2 regions of the Pseudophaeobacter sp. TrK17 genome follow, and region 2 is predicted to be linked to the other one. Evidence: riboswitches for the same ligand, from Rfam matches in the RefSeq annotation. Region 2 holds a riboswitch; the other holds the start of a gene.
What was found. Region 2 has a riboswitch for glycine ahead of gcvH (glycine cleavage system protein GcvH). Riboswitches for the same ligand answer to the same signal wherever they lie in the genome.

Region 1: another riboswitch for glycine. It lies ahead of JZI28_RS22120 (D-amino acid dehydrogenase); the one in region 2 lies ahead of gcvH (glycine cleavage system protein GcvH).

What each region holds. Positions count from the first base shown of each region.
Region 1 covers NZ_CP071702.1:97,831-105,796, reverse strand. Annotated here, with positions in the region: gene JZI28_RS22135 (TRAP transporter substrate-binding protein) at 1-770, opposite strand, end outside; gene JZI28_RS22130 (M20 family metallopeptidase) at 799-1,989, opposite strand; gene JZI28_RS22125 (MarR family winged helix-turn-helix transcriptional regulator) at 2,136-2,624, shown strand; glycine riboswitch at 2,674-2,759, shown strand; gene JZI28_RS22120 (D-amino acid dehydrogenase) at 2,860-4,143, shown strand; gene bhcB (beta-hydroxyaspartate dehydratase BhcB) at 4,143-5,072, shown strand; gene bhcC (3-hydroxy-D-aspartate aldolase BhcC) at 5,087-6,253, shown strand; gene bhcD (iminosuccinate reductase BhcD) at 6,369-7,334, shown strand; gene JZI28_RS22100 (muconate/chloromuconate family cycloisomerase) at 7,525-7,966, shown strand, end outside.
Region 2 covers NZ_CP071700.1:700,187-708,152, reverse strand. Annotated here, with positions in the region: gene JZI28_RS03305 (acyl-CoA dehydrogenase family protein) at 1-226, opposite strand, end outside; gene JZI28_RS03300 (2-hydroxyacid dehydrogenase) at 350-1,285, shown strand; gene JZI28_RS03295 (amidohydrolase) at 1,305-3,050, opposite strand; gene gcvP (aminomethyl-transferring glycine dehydrogenase) at 3,250-6,117, opposite strand; gene gcvH (glycine cleavage system protein GcvH) at 6,294-6,653, opposite strand; glycine riboswitch at 6,813-6,895, opposite strand; gene JZI28_RS03280 (glutamine synthetase family protein) at 7,106-7,966, opposite strand, start outside.

The DNA of each region.
Region 1 (7,966 bases), on a different replicon from region 2:
TTGTCTTCGTCTGAAAGGCCGTCCCACTTGGCGCCATTCATGATGACAAAGAAGGTCGCGTCGTAGAAACCGTTCGGGAAAATCGTGTGGTGCTTCAGGCTGTCCTCGAGGCGGAAGTTCACCACGGATTCCATGGTGTGCAGGGAGCCGTCGATGACACCGCTTTCCAGCATTTCATAGGCCTTCGTCGCCGGTGCTGCGACAGGAACCGCACCAAGCGACGTCAGCAGTTTTTCCTGAATCGGCCCACCCATGCGGAACTTTACGTTGGCCACGTCCTCAGGCGAGGTCACAGTCTCGGACCCATGATGCAGTTGACCACCACCGAACATGCCGACGCCAAGCATTTTGACACCGTCAAAGGCTGCGTTGTCGGCAAGGTAAGTCTCGTAGGTTTGCCAAAGGGCACGGCTTTGAGCCTCGGCATTGGTGCCTGCATTGGGGAATTCGGCAAACCACATCGACACAAAGCGCTCGGGCTCATATGTGAAGTTGCCCCAGGTGATGTCCGCGACACCGTTGCGGGCGAGTTCCCAGTGCTGGGGCGGGCTGGCCAGCGGAGCGGGCAGGATTGTAACGGTCACACGGCCTTCGGTGACTTCGGCCACTTTCTCGGTGAAAGGCACCAGGAAATCGGTGTGGACGAAATGGGTCGGCGGCACCCAGGACGACATGGTCAGAACCTCGGCACTGGCGATCTGAGCCGTGGCGGACACGAGGGCTGTTGCGGCGACCGCGCCCTTGAGCATTTTTGTGGTGAAGTTGATCATCTGGATCCTCCCTAGGATGATATCTGATTCAGGTCAGTTTGTGAGAGTTGAGCGTCTTGCTCGTGCGGAGCTTTGCCAGATCGGCAAAGATAGCGGCTCCGACCGGGATGATGTCCGGGTCAAAGACGAATTCGGGGTGGTGCGGGGCGTAGCCGCCTTGGCCGATGAAGAAATACGCTCCGGGGACGATCGACGAGAGTTCGGAGAAATCCTCGGAGGCCATCAAGTTGCGTGCGTTTTCGACGACACGCTCCACCCCCACAACGCGAGTTGCGGATGAGACGGCAGCGGATACGCATGTGGGGTCGTTCAACGTGACGGGTGCCACCTTTTCGACGTCGATCTCAATGAGAACGCCAAACAGCAGCTCGGTCGCGCGTACAGCGTCCTGAAGCAGATCGGCGAGGCGGTCACGCACCGTTGAGGACGTCGTGCGCATCGTGCCTTCCAGCCGGACAGCCTCTGGTAGAATGTTCCGCGCAGTGCCGCCTTGAAACAGACCAAAGGAGATCACGCCTGCTTCCCGCGCATCCACCAGACGGGTCGTGGCCTGCTGGACGGATGTGATCAGTTGTGCCGCTGCGAGGATCGCATCTTCGCCGGTGTGTGGCATGGATCCATGCGCTCCGTTGGCACGGATCGTAACGTCGATATTGTCCGCCGAAGACAGAGCTGCCGTAGTAGGAATGCCTACCTGACCGGCAGGCAAGTCAGGTGAATTGTGAAGCGCGTAGATTTCATCGCAGGGGAAACGATCGAAGAGGCCGTCAGCGATCATGGCGCGGGCACCGGTCAAGAGTTCCTCGGCAGGCTGAAAGATGAAGCGGACCGTCCCGTCGAATTGCCGATGCTCTGCGAGGTAGGCGGCGGCCGTCAGCGCGGTGACCATGTGTCCGTCATGCCCACAGCCATGAAATCGGCTGGGGTCTTCGGAGGCGTAGTCTACCTTGGCCTTTTCCTGCATCGGCAGCCCGTCAAGCTCAGCGCGGAATGCAATACAGCGACCGGGTGACTCTGGTGACGCGTCCTGACCATGCAGTGTACCAACGACCCCGGTACCGGCGATGCCCGTCACAACCGTGTAACCTAATTCGCTCAAACGATCAGCTACAAAGGCAGCTGTACGCGCGACTTCGAAGCCGGTCTCTGGATGGCGGTGCAGGGTCTGCAACCAGTTCTGCGATGTTCTGCTTTGTGTCTCGTACCAGGTGGTGAACATCTTCTTAGACCTCCGGTTAGTCGCAAGATAAGAATGTTGCACGGCGATACTTGTCATGCAAGATAGTTTCTTGTTAAGACTATTTTGTGTGGAAAGCAGGGTAAGAGATGATACCTTTCCGGTATCAAAGACAGGGGCAGTGAATCGTGCAGAGCGACAAGACATTCAAAAATGAACGCCTGACTTACCGGCTGAACATCGTTGCGCAGGAGGCGATCCAAGCTAATGATGAGATTTTCCTGAGCGAGACGGGATGTCGAATTCGCGATCTGCGTGTCTTGCGACTGATTGACGACACACCCGGCACTACATTCGCGAAAATCTCAAAAATAACGGGTTTTGATAGAAGTTTGACCTCACGCATCATTCAAAATTTGATCGCTTCTGGATTGATTGAGCGCGAAAACTCTACCGAAGACGCACGCGTATTCCTGCTCTCTACAACGTCGAAGGGGAAAAAGGTTCGGCAAGTAGCCCGACGCTTGTCAGATCGATTAGAGGTAATCCTGACGGATCCACTGTCCGCACAAGAGTTGCGGGCTTTCAATGAGATTCTCGCACGTCTGGGCGCATGGGTGACCTCGGAAGACTATCAATCCGCGTTGACTCAAGAGACCAATAAAGGCTCACGCTAAAATAGTCTTGACATGAGAATACCTGCGATCTAGTGGTATTTCAGCCTACCAAGCTGTCACAGGAGAGGCCGACCCAGTCGGCGCCGAAGGAGCAACCCCCCGGAACCTCTCAGGCAAAAGGACTGTGATCAGCGCGGCGATCTGAAGTGCGTTTCGGGACAAAGCCCGTGACCTGCGACAGAGGGGATTGGACCTGCCATCCGGCAGGACGAAACCTGGGTCGCGGGAGGATACCATGACCAGAATTGCTGTAATCGGCGCCGGGATCACCGGCGTTACAACTGCGTCCAGCCTGATGGACCGGGGCTATGACGTCACCTTGTTTGATCGTAACCGCTATGCGGCGATGCAAACGTCTTTCGCCAACGGAGGCCAGCTCTCGGCATCGAATGCCGAGACCTGGACCCGCTGGTCGACAGTCTTTAAGGGCATGAAATGGATGCTGAGCCGCGGGGCACCGCTGCTGGTTAACCCAAAGCCCAGTTGGCACAAGTACAGCTGGATGGCCGAGTTCGTGGCCTCGATCCCGCAATACCGCGCCAACACGGTCGAGACGACCCGCATGGCCATTGCTGCACGTGGCCTGTTGCGCGACAAAGCCGAGCGCCACGGATTCGAGTTTGACTGCGAGAACCGTGGTATCTTGCACATTTATACCGACAAATCGGAATTCGATCACGCGACCGAGGTCAACACGCTGTTGGCCGAGGGCGGGCTGGACCGCCGCGCGGTTGCCCCCGAAGAAGTTCGGCAGATCGAACCCGCGCTCAGTGGAGAGTTTTACGGCGGCTATTACACCGAAAGCGACTTTACCGGCGACATTCACCGCTACACAACGGGCCTCGCCAAATCCATCGAGAAGGGTGGCGCGGTGCTGCGGTTCGGGACTGATGTCGAGGCGCTTGCCGTGGACAAGAAAGAGGTGCGCCTCACCTGGAGCCGGAACAACGAAAGCCAGACCGAGACCTTTGACGGCATTGTTGTCTGTGCGGGCGTAGAAAGCCGCGCCATCGCGGCGCAGGTCGGCGACCGGGTGAACGTTTATCCGGTCAAGGGATACTCGATCACCGTGCGGCTTGATGACGAAGAAAGCCAGAGCGCCGCACCATGGATCAGCTTGCTGGACGATGAAGCCAAGGTGGTCACCAGCCGCTTAGGTAAAGATCGTTTCAGGATCGCGGGCACGGCGGAGTTCAATGGATATAACATGGACATCCGCGATGACCGCATTCGCCCACTGGTGAAGTGGTGCGAACGGTTTTTTCCCGATGTGAGCACCGAGCACGCGATCCCGTGGGCGGGCCTGCGCCCGATGATGCCGAATATGATGCCCAGGGTAGGGCAGGGCGCGCGTGACCGTGTGTTCTACAACACCGGACATGGCCACTTGGGTTGGACCCTGTCCGCCGTCACCGCGGAGATGGTGGCCGAGACCGTCGCCGCGTCCAATACAGTCAACTGCTCAAAGACAACGTCGGCGAGAACGCCCACCACTCTAGCATCTCAGGGAGCCGTATGATGTACATCCCAACCTACGACGATATGCTCGCTGCGCATGTCCGGATCGCGCCGCATATCCGCCGCACGCCGGTGCGGACATCCGACTATCTGAGTGACCTGGCGGGTTGCCAACTCTTCTTCAAGTGCGAGAACTTCCAGGAACCCGGTGCGTTCAAAGTACGCGGGGCCACCAATGCGGTCTTCGGGCTGGATGACGCGCAGGCCGAAAAGGGCGTTGCGACCCATTCTTCGGGCAACCATGCGTCCTGCCTGTCTTATGCGGCAATGCTGCGCGGCATTCCCTGCAACGTGGTGATGCCGCGCACCGCACCACAGGCCAAGAAGGATACGGTGCGCCGCTATGGTGGCAAGATCACGGAATGCAAACCATCGACCACATCACGCGAGGCGACTTTTGCCGAAGTTCAAGCGAAGACAGGCGGCGATTTCGTCCACCCGTATAATGATCCCCGCGTGATTGCGGGACAGGGCACCTGTTCAAAGGAGTTCATGGAGCAGACTGACGGTCTCGACATGGTCGTGGCGCCAATTGGCGGCGGCGGCATGATCTCGGGCACATGCTTGACACTCTCAACCCTGGCCCCGCAAACCAAGGTGATCGCGGCCGAGCCAGAGCAGGCCGACGATGCCTACCGCAGCTTCAAGGCGGGACACATCATCGCCGATGGCCTGCTGGTGCCGCTCAAGGAACTGACCTGGCATTTCGTGTCAAACCACGTCTCCGAGATCTACACGGCGTCCGAACAAGAAATCATCGATGCGATGAAGCTAATTTGGAAGCATTTGCGGATCGTGATGGAGCCGTCATCTGCCGTCCCGCTCGCGACCATTCTCAAGAACCCCGACGCGTTCGAGGGCAAGCGGGTTGGCATCATCATCACCGGCGGCAACGTCGATCTGGACAAATTGCCCTGGGCATTGGGCTGACAAGGAGACTTCCCATGAAAGATTCTATTGATTTCGACGCCTACGAAGTTGGTTTCGATATTCCCGCCAAGCCCGGCATGGATGCGGCCGATATCCAGACACCTGCGTTGGTCCTTGATCTGGACGCGCTTGAACGTAACATCAAGAAAATGGGTGACTATGCCAAGGCGCATGGCATGCGGCACCGCGCACATGGCAAGATGCACAAGTCGGTCGATGTGCTGAAGCTGCAGATGGAAATTGGCGGCGCGATTGGCGTCTGCTGTCAGAAGGTTTCCGAGGCGGAAGTTTTCGCACGCGCGGGCATCAAGGAAATACTGGTCTCCAACCAGGTTCGCGATCCGGGTAAGATCGCCCGACTTGTCCAACTGCCGAAGTTCAGCGGCGGCGAAGTTATTGTCTGCGTCGACGATGTGGCCAGTGTTGCCGACCTTTCGTCGGCGGCGAAAAATGCCGGGACAGAGCTGGGCGTCTTCATCGAGATCGACTGCGGGGCAGGGCGCTGTGGCGTCACGACAACACCGGCGGTTGTCGAGATCGCCAAGGCCGTCGTCGCGGCCGACAATCTGACCTATCGCGGCATCCAGGCCTATCAGGGCGCGATGCAGCACATGGACAGCTTTGACGACCGCAAGGCCAAGATCGACACGGCTATTAGGCAGGTTCAGGATGCCGTGAACGCGCTGAAAGACGAGGGGATCGAGACCGATCTCGTGTCGGGCGGCGGGACAGGTTCCTACTATTTCGAGTCGAATTCGGGTCTCTACAATGAACTCCAGTGCGGCTCTTATGCATTCATGGACGCAGACTATGGCCGCATCCTTGACCAGGACGGAAAACGGATCGATGCCGGTGAATGGGAAAATGCCTTCTTCATCCTAACCAGCGTGATGAGCCACGCCAAGGCGGACAAGGCGATTTGTGACGCGGGTCTCAAAGCACAATCCGTCGACAGCGGACTGCCGTTCATCTACGGGCGCGATGATGTTGAGTACGTGAAATGCTCGGACGAGCACGGCGTGATCGCCGACCCCAAGGGCGTGTTGAAGGTCAATGAAAAGCTGAAGCTTGTGCCCGGCCACTGTGATCCGACGGCCAACGTGCATGATTGGTATGTCGGCGTGCGCAACGGCAAAGTCGAAACCGTCTGGCCTGTGTCCGCGCGGGGGCGGGCGTACTGAACCTGCCCGCTGGGGCAGGTCGGGCCAGCCCTCTCCCCGCTGGCCCTCCGCCCGTGCGCAACGCGATCCTCTCTGCGACAGCGTACGGGCGGATCAAGACAAATAGGAGATTGAAATGCTGATCATACCTGAACAGGAAATCGCTGATTTGATGACACGTGCGGCCGCCTTTGAGGCCGTTGAAAGTGTCTTTGCCGCAATGGCCTCTGGCGATGCCTACAATTTCTCCGTGGTCCGCGAAGCGATCGGTCACGAAGACGCGCTTTATGGCTTCAAGGGTGGTTTTGACAAAGCTGGCCTGACACTCGGGCTGAAGGCTGGAGGGTATTGGCCAAACAATCTGGAAAAGCGCGGTCTGATCAATCACCAGTCCACGGTGTTCCTGTTCGACCCGGATACCGGAAAGCCCTCGGCGATGGTGGGCGGCAACCTGCTTACGGCCTTGCGGACCGCAGCTGCCTCTTCAGTCTCGATCAAGCATCTGGCCCGTGAAAATGCGACGGTCATCGGAATGATTGGTGCGGGCCATCAGGCGACCTTTCAACTGCGCGCGGCACTCGAACAGCGCTCGTTCGAAAAGGTCATAGGCTGGAATTACCACCCGGAGATGCTGCCCAATATCGAGAAAGTGGCCCGCGAGGCTGTCTTGCCTTTCGAAGCAGTGGACCTTCCCGGCATGGTCGAGGCTGATGTGATCATCTCGATCACCAGCGCCTTTGCGCCGTCGTTGATGGCGGAACACGTCGGCCCTGGTACGCACGTCGCCTGCATGGGCACGGACACCAAAGGCAAGCAGGAGGTCGAGGCCGCACTGTTGGCCCGCGCTACGGTTTTCACCGACGAAGTGGCGCAATCGATCTCAATCGGCGAGGCCCAGCACGCGGTGGCGGAAGGGTTGATCGAACAGAGTGACATTCATCAGATCGGCGCGGTGATTAACGGGACAAACCCGGGCCGCATATCGGACGATCAGATCACGCTTTTTGACGGAACTGGTGTCGGCCTTCAGGACCTCGCGGTTGCGTCGGCTGTCGTAGATCTCGCGGTGGAAAAAGGCGTTGCGATTGAGGTGGATTTCTAACGCCGGTTGCCACCCCCAGAAAAAACCGAGATTTCTTCAGGCGTCGCGCGTTGCGGCGCCTGATGATTGCCGACCGAACTTAGGTTCTGTCATCCCAGGGTATCACCCAAGACCCCACCCATCATCGACAGAATCCAGCTTGGGCGGGCAATCTGCATCTCAACGAAACTTTGCAGATGTGGTGAACCCAGTGACCAAGATCGACCAGATCGAGACCCTGATCCTCGATATCCCGACCATCCGAGGGCACGTACTCTCAATGGCCACAATGCGGACGCAGACCGCGGTTCTGGTCAAGATCAAGTTTTCGGACGGGTCCGAAGGTATCGGCGAAGGGACAACGATCGGCGGGTTGAGCTATGGTGCGGAAAGCCCCGAAAGCATCCAGTCCGCAATTGATACCTATATCGCTCCGGCTCTGATCGGTCGCGGCGCTGACGATGTGAATGGCGCGATCCAGCTTGTCGACAAGATCGTCAAGGGCAACCGCATCGCAAAGACGGCGGTCGAAATCGCGCTTTGGGACGGATTGGGCAAACGCCTGAATGTCCCGGTGTCGCAGCTTTTTGGCGGTGCTGTACATGACAAGCTACCGGTCGCGTGGACACTGGCGTCGGGCAACTCCGACACAG
Region 2 (7,966 bases):
CCTTGTCGCTGTCGGTGAGCCAAAAGTTCCACAGCCCCGCTGCTTTGGCCTTGGCTTTCAACCCTTCGAGGATCTCAGCCTGGCGGACGGTATATTGCCAGCGGTCGCCTTTGCCGATCTCGGCTTGATATTCGGCCTCCAGCGGCATGATCTCATCGCGCACCATGGTGGCAACCCGCTCCAACAGCTGGCGATTCTCTGCCCGCATGCCAAAATTCATATCCATAGAAATTCTCCTCCACTGCCACTTTCGCTCTTGCGAAAACCATGGCTTAGTCGCGCAACAACTGTCCAGCGCAATGACGGGACGTCATTGAGTCATAATAGAAATTATACGGAAGGAACCAGCATGGCGTTATTGGTCAATATTGGACATGACGGATGGTATCGCGACCGCGAACTGGCAGCTGAGCTGCGCAATTTGTCCCCCGGGGCTGACATCCGCACCCTGGAAGAGCCCGGCGATCTGGCAGAGATCACCATGTTGGCCGTCTCCGGGCTGGCCGACGATCTGCCGCCCCAATTGCCCAATCTCGCATTGGTGCAAAAACTGGGGGCTGGTGTGGAAACCATCGTCGCCCACCCGGCTCTGGCGCCACATGTGCAGGTCACTCGGTTAAAACCGCTGGAACCCGCCCGCGAGATTGCCCAGTATTGCCTTGCCTATGTGCTGCAGGGGCAGCGCAACATTCTGGCCCATGCGGCCAATCAGGCCCGTGCCAGCTGGGAATCGCTGGAGCCAAAGCAAAACCACAAGACCCGCGTTGGGGTGCTGGGTATGGGTCATATCGGTGGCGAAACCGCCGCTCTGATGCGCGATCTCGGCTTTGAGGTGCACGGCTGGAGCCGCTCTGCCAAAGACATGGAAGGCGTCACCTGCCACCACGGGGCGGAAACGCTGGAGCCGATGCTGGGCATCTGTGACTATATCTGCGCCATCCTGCCCTCTACCGGCGAAACCCGTGGGCTGATCAATGCGCAGACATTGGCCGCGATGAAACCGGGCGCCACCTTCATCAACGCCGGGCGCGGCGATTTGGTGGATGAAGCGGCGCTGATTGCCGACCTGGATCGCGGTCATCTGGGCCATGCGGTGCTGGATGTGTTTTGCACCGAGCCGCTGCCCGAGCAGAATCCGCTGTGGGCGCACCCTCAGGTCACCATCACGCCGCATATTTCGGGCTGGCACCTGGGCGAGGCGCTGCAGGATGTGGTGGAAAATTTCCGTCGTCTGGGCGCCGGCGAAGATCTGCTGCACGCAGTGGACCGGCAGCGGGGCTACTGACCCCGCCGCCAAGGCGTCGCTAAAACAGCATAGATTTGAGAGCCGCAAACGCCGGGCCAAATCGCAGCCAGCCCCCCAGCCCGGTCTGGGTGGGCTGGCCATCCTTCCAGGTTGCCGCCACGGATAAGCCCTGCCAGTCCGCCGTCAGCGGGTTGCCGTTGAACAGGGTGAAATCCGCGCGTTTGCCGACCTCAATCGTGCCAATCAGCGCCTCCTGCCCCAGCTGCCGTGCCGCCTGGCGCGTCATCGCCGACAGAGCCTGATAGCGAGAGACCGCCTGATCCGGCGCAGTTATGGTCGCGCCTGAAACCGAGGTCCGGTCCACCGCCGTGCGCAGGGTGCGCAACGCGCCAATCGGCGAGGCCGGATGGTCCCCATGCAGCGTGGTAATCACCCCGGCGCGCATCGCCGTCCCCACGGGCATGTAGCGCTCTGCCCGGTCCCCCACGATATCCGGCAGCGCATCGCCGTAGTAAAAGATGTGGTCGACAAAAAAGCCGAGACTGATGCCCAGCGCCTTGGCCCGCTGCATCTGCGCGGCGGTGATCAGCGCATTGTGCTCCAGCCGATGCGGCAGACCAGGGTTTGGCCCGGCAGCCTCAAACGCATCCAGCACCTCGTCAATGGCGCGTTCCCCCTGGCTGTGCACGGCAATCTGATGCCCGGCGCTTTGCAGGGCGGCGACCTTGGCGGCAAAATCGCCAGGGTCATGGTTCACCGGCCCCAGATGGCCGTGGGGGATATGCATCCGCTCCGAGGTAAGATCGCTGTGCTCATAGGCATCGGCAAAGGCTGCACCACCGGTAAAGGGCGAACCATCCATCCAGAACTTGGTGCCCAGAACCCGGAAATCATCATTGCCTCCCAGTGCCTTGCCCTGATGCGGCAGCAGATAAAGATAGGCCCGCAGAGGCGCAGCCGTGGCACCGATATGACGCAACAGCCCCACCGGATCCGGGTGTTTGCCCACCGCCCCGGTGATGCCAATGGTGGTATAGCCTGCCTTGGCATAGGTGGTGTATTCCTTACGCACCAAGAGCTCGATGACTGCCGGATCGGCCGCCGGCATGGCGCCGAGGATGGCGTTCACCGCCTCCAGCTCGCGGAAGGCACCGGTGGCCCGGCCTGCGGCGTCGCGGATGATGCCCGCTTGCCCCGCCTGTACGTCCTGCGCGTCCTGTGAAACCAAATCAATACCAGCGGCTTGCATGGCAGCGGTATTGGCAAAGACCTCATGCAGCATCTGGGTGATCACCACCAGAGGGCGGTCCGGCGCAATGGCGTCCAGCTCTGCCAGGGTTGGCGCTGTGAGATCAGCGATGGCCACCGGATCCCAGCCATAGGCCACCAGCCAAGGGGTCAGCGCCCGACCATCTGCTGCCTGCGCCAGGGTTTGCATCACCTCGGCGCGACTGCTGTGGGTAAAGCCGCTGACATCCACCACCGCCCCCAAAAGCGCCGTGGCAATCGGGTGGGTATGGGGTTCGATCAACCCCGGCGTCAGCACCTTGCCCGCTAAATCATGCACCGGCGCGCCACTTTCTTGCAGCTGTGCCAAGGTGCCAACTGCAGTGATCACGCCATCCTCTACCAAAATCGCCTCGGGACCGGGCACCTCGGCCGCTGTGGCCATGGGAAGGATCTCCCCTCCGGTCAGGATCAACTGGGATGCGACGCGCTCGGGGCGCAGGAGATACCAGATCAGCCCCGCCGCCAGCAGCCCCAACAGCAACAATCCTTTGAGCACGCGCCGCAGCCATTTCATCGCACACATCTCCCCGTCCCTTTGGGCGGCAGGATTGGGGCGGTGCTGATTCCAAACAAGGCTGACGTCGCGGGAAGGTGCCTACAAAGAGGAGAATGCCCCTGTACCCTCTCAACCGTGGCGCAGCTGCAGACACAAAACGGGCCCCGAAGGGCCCGTCTGATATACCTGCCTGATTTACATGCGCTGGCGGTTTGGCCTACTCCGCCGCTTCAGCGTAGTCTTCCAGCGGGGGACAGGTACAGATCAGGTTGCGGTCGCCGTAAGCATTGTCAACGCGGTTGACCGGCGGCCAGTATTTGTCGACCCGGAAGGCGCCAGGGGGGAAACAACCCTGTTCGCGGCTATAGGGGCGATCCCACTCTTTCACCAGATCCTCCATAGTGTGCGGCGCATGTTTCAGCGGGTTGTTCTGCGCATCGATTTTGCCGTCTTCGATGGCCTGCACTTCGGCCCGGACCGACAGCATGGCATCGACAAACCGATCCAGCTCCGCCTTGGTCTCTGACTCGGTGGGTTCCACCATCAGGGTGCCGGCCACAGGCCAGCTCATGGTGGGGGCATGAAAGCCGCTGTCCATCAGCCGTTTGGCCACATCATCCACCGTCACCCCCGCGCTCAGGTCAAAGGGACGCGTATCCAGGATGCATTCATGGGCGACACGGCCCGTTGGCCCCTTGTACAGCACCCCATAGGCCCCCTCCAGCCGCTTGGCGATGTAGTTGGCGTTCAGAATGGCCACCTTGGTCGCCTGGGTCAGCCCAGCGCCGCCCATCATCAGGCAATAGGCCCATGAGATCGTCAGGATCGAGGCAGACCCGTAGGGCGCTGCTGAGACCGGCCCCGCATCTGCGCCGCCCCGTTCTGGGTGTCCCTGCTCCGGGTGTCCCGGCAGATGCGGGCTCAGATGGGATTTGACGCCAATTGGGCCCATGCCGGGACCACCGCCACCATGGGGAATGGCAAAGGTCTTGTGCAGGTTCAAATGGCTGACATCGCCGCCCAGGTCGCCGGGACGGCTGATCCCCACCATGGCATTCATATTGGCGCCATCAATATAGACCTGACCGCCGTGATCATGGGTGATCTGGCAGACCTCATGCACGGTTTCCTCAAACACCCCATGGGTCGAGGGGTAGGTGATCATGCAGCCCGCCAGATTATCGGAGTGCTTTTCCGCCTTGGCGCGGAAATCATCCAGATCAATATCGCCATTCTCCGCCGATTTCACCACCACGACCTTCCAGCCCACCATCTGGGCCGAAGCCGGGTTGGTGCCATGGGCCGACATCGGGATCAGACAGATATTGCGATGCCCCTGCCCCTGGGCGCGGTGATAGGCAGCAATGGTCAACAGACCCGCATATTCGCCCTGCGCGCCGGAATTGGGCTGCATCGAGATCGCATCATAGCCAGTGATCTGACACAGCTTGTCCGACAGATCCGTTACCATCTCAGCGTACCCTGCCTGCTGCGCGGCGGGGGCAAAGGGGTGGATATGGGCGAACTCGGGCCAGCTGAGCGGCATCATCTCGGCGGCGGCGTTCAGTTTCATGGTGCAGGAGCCCAGCGGAATCATGGCGCGATCCAGCGCCAGATCACGATCCGCAAGACGGCGCATATAGCGCATCATCTCGGTCTCGGCCCGGTTCATGTGGAAAATCGGATGGGTGAGATAGTCGGATTCGCGGTGCATATCCGCTGGTACACGGTATTCCGGCGCCAATTCGTCATCCGCACGGGTGATGCCAAAAGCGCGCCAGACCGCCTCGGTGGTGTCCCGCCGGGTGGTCTCATCCAGGGTGATGCCAACGCGGGTCTCACCGACGCGACGCAGGTTAATGCCCTCGTCGAGGGCCGATTTCATCACCGCCGCCTGCAGCGGCCCCACATCAACAGTGATGGTGTCAAAGAAGCCTTTGGGATCGACCTTAAAGCCCGCCTCTTCCAGCCCACGCGCCAAACGCACGGTCTTGCGGTGGATCCGCTGGGCAATCGCCTTGAGCCCTTTGGGACCGTGGAACACCGCATACATCGAAGCCATCACCGCCAACAGCGCCTGCGCGGTACAGACGTTGGAGGTGGCTTTTTCGCGGCGGATATGCTGCTCGCGGGTTTGCAGCGACAGCCGGTAAGCCTGGTTGCCCTGGGCATCGATCGACACCCCGACAATACGCCCCGGCATCGCCCGTTTATAGGCGTCGCGGGTGGCCATATAGGCCGCATGTGGCCCGCCTGCGCCCATTGGCACGCCAAAGCGCTGGGTCGAGCCAACAGCAATATCCACCCCCATGGCGCCCGGCTCTTTCAGCAGGGTCAGCGCCAGTGGGTCTGCCGCCACCACGCCAATCGCACGGGCGGCGTGCAGCGCCTCCATCTGCGGGGTAAAGTCACGCACATGGCCGTAGGTGCCAGGATACTGGAACAGGGCGCCAAAGACCTGATCGGCCTGCATCTTGTCCGGGTTTCCGACAATCACTTCGATATCCAGTGGCTGTGCCCGGGTCTGCACCACGGCAATGGTCTGCGGGTGGCAGTCCCGATCAACAAAAAACGCCTTTGCCTTGGATTTGGCCAGCCGCTGCGCCATGGTCATCGCCTCGGCCGCCGCAGTGCCTTCATCCAGCAATGACGCATTGGCGACTTCCAAACCGGTGAGGTCGGAAATCATCGTCTGAAAGTTCAGCAAGGCCTCAAGCCGGCCCTGGGAAATTTCGGGCTGATAGGGCGTATAGGCGGTGTACCAGGCGGGGTTTTCCAGAATATTGCGCTGGATCGCCGGGGGCGTCACCGTGCCATGGTAGCCCTGCCCGATCAGTGAGGTCAGCACCTGGTTCTTATCCGCCACTTCGCGCATGTGAAACAGCAGCTCGCGCTCGGACAGCGGGCGGCCAAACTCCAGTGCTGCAGCCTGCCGGATTGAGGCCGGAACCGTGTCGTCGATCAGCGCCTCCAGGCTCTCGGCACCGATAACGTCCAGCATGGCCTGCATCTCTTCGGGAGAGGGGCCAATGTGGCGACGGTTGGCAAAATCATAGGGAAGATAGTCGGTGGGAGTGAAAGGCATCACATAGGTCCTGTCTGTTCAGGGCGGGTCAAAGCGGTTCGGTGCAGGGCGCGACAGCAGATCGCGGACACAGGAAATGCGTTCGGGCAAACCCGTCTGCCTGATCCAGGCGATCAAGCCAATCTGCAGCTGCTAAGCAAAACCCGCCGAACCAGGGGTGCGACGGGCTGTAGATCTTATCCGATGAAGGTCTTGTAGGCGGCTTCTTCCATGTAGTCGTCCATCGGCGACAGGTCTTCGACCTTGAGCTTGAAGAACCAGGCATCGCCCTGTGGATCGTCATTCACCTTGCCGGGGGTCTCGGTCAGGGCCTGATTGACCTCGACCACTTCGCCGTCCAGCGGCGACAGGATGTCAGAGGCGGCCTTCACCGATTCAATCACCACGATTTCATCGTCTTTGGCAAATTCGTCGCCAACCTCGGGCAGTTCAATAAAGACCACATCCCCCAGCTGCTCGGCAGCATGGGCGGTGATGCCCACGGTCACAATATCGCCGTCCACGTCCAGCCATTCGTGTTCTTCGGTAAATTTCATCGCTCTCATCCCGTTATGCTTGCCCCGGAGCACCTTGCCCGGTGGTTTGATCTGGCCTTCCCGCCCCCAAAGGGAGCCGGATATTCGGGCCGGCTTGATCAGTGGGATCTGGTCAAGTCTCTCCGGCATCCCCGCGCGCGCACCCTGCCCGCCCGGTTCGATGCCCCCTCTGTCCGCTTGCCTGAGATCGTTATCCCTTCGGCGGCGCGGGCTCTCCCCGCGCTCTCTCCAGAGTCTTTCGTGCATAAGGTCCCTGCTGCCTGAGAGTTTCCGGGGCGGTTGCTCCTTCGGCACCGGGCTTACGCAGGGGCCCAAAAGCCCAACAGCGCCGCGACGGTTCTCCCATATACACAAGGCCACAAGTACCAGCGCGCCGGGGCGCGTTCAAGACGCAAATACGCCCCAGCTTGTCGCTTTTACTCATAACTATCTTGAGCGCCGTAAAAGGCGCTTCAGAACAGGTTGAAATACTCCGCCTGCTCCCACTCGCTGACGGTGTTGAGGTAGCGTTCCCATTCAAACCGTTTCAACTGTGCCAGGTAGCTGACAAACTCGGGCCCCAATGTGTCGGCAAACAGATCGGAGCTGGCAAAGCTGTCCAGCGCCTGCCCCAGCGAGCGCGGCAGCCGCGCGGCGCCGGCATCATAGGGGGAGCTGGTCGGCGCCGGGGCCTGCAGGCCCGCCGCCATCCCGGCAGCGCCCGCCAGGATCTGTGCGGCAATGGCAAAATAGGGATTGGCCGAGCTGTCAGGGGCGCGGTTTTCAATCCTTGAGGCGGCGTCTCCCGGCTGCATCAGGGCGCGCAGCATGGCGCCGCGATTGTCCTGCCCCCACTGGATGCGATCCGGCGCCAGTTGATAGGGCTGGTAGCGTTTATAACTGTTCACCGTTGGCGCGATCATCAGGGAGGAGGCCGCCGCATGGGTCAACAAACCCGCAATCCAGCCCGAGGCCTGCGCAGTCAGACTGCCATCCGCACCCGGCTCAAACAGATTACGCCCAGAGCAGCGCTCCAGCAGCGATTGATGCAGGTGCCAGCCATTGGCCATGGCGTTGTCCAGACGCGGCTTTGCCATAAAACTGGCGTGCAACCCGGCGCGGGCACAAAGCTCTTTGACCATGGTACGGAACATCACCATGGCATCGGCCTGCTCTAGCGCCGGCAGCGGCGCAAAGGTGAATTCAAACTGGCTCGGCCCCATCTCGATCTCGACCGATCGCACCTGTAGCCCCAGCGCCTGCGCATTGCGACGGATGTCATCCAACACCGCCTCACAGTCGCTGTAGCGGCTTTCGGTCAGGAACTGATGGCC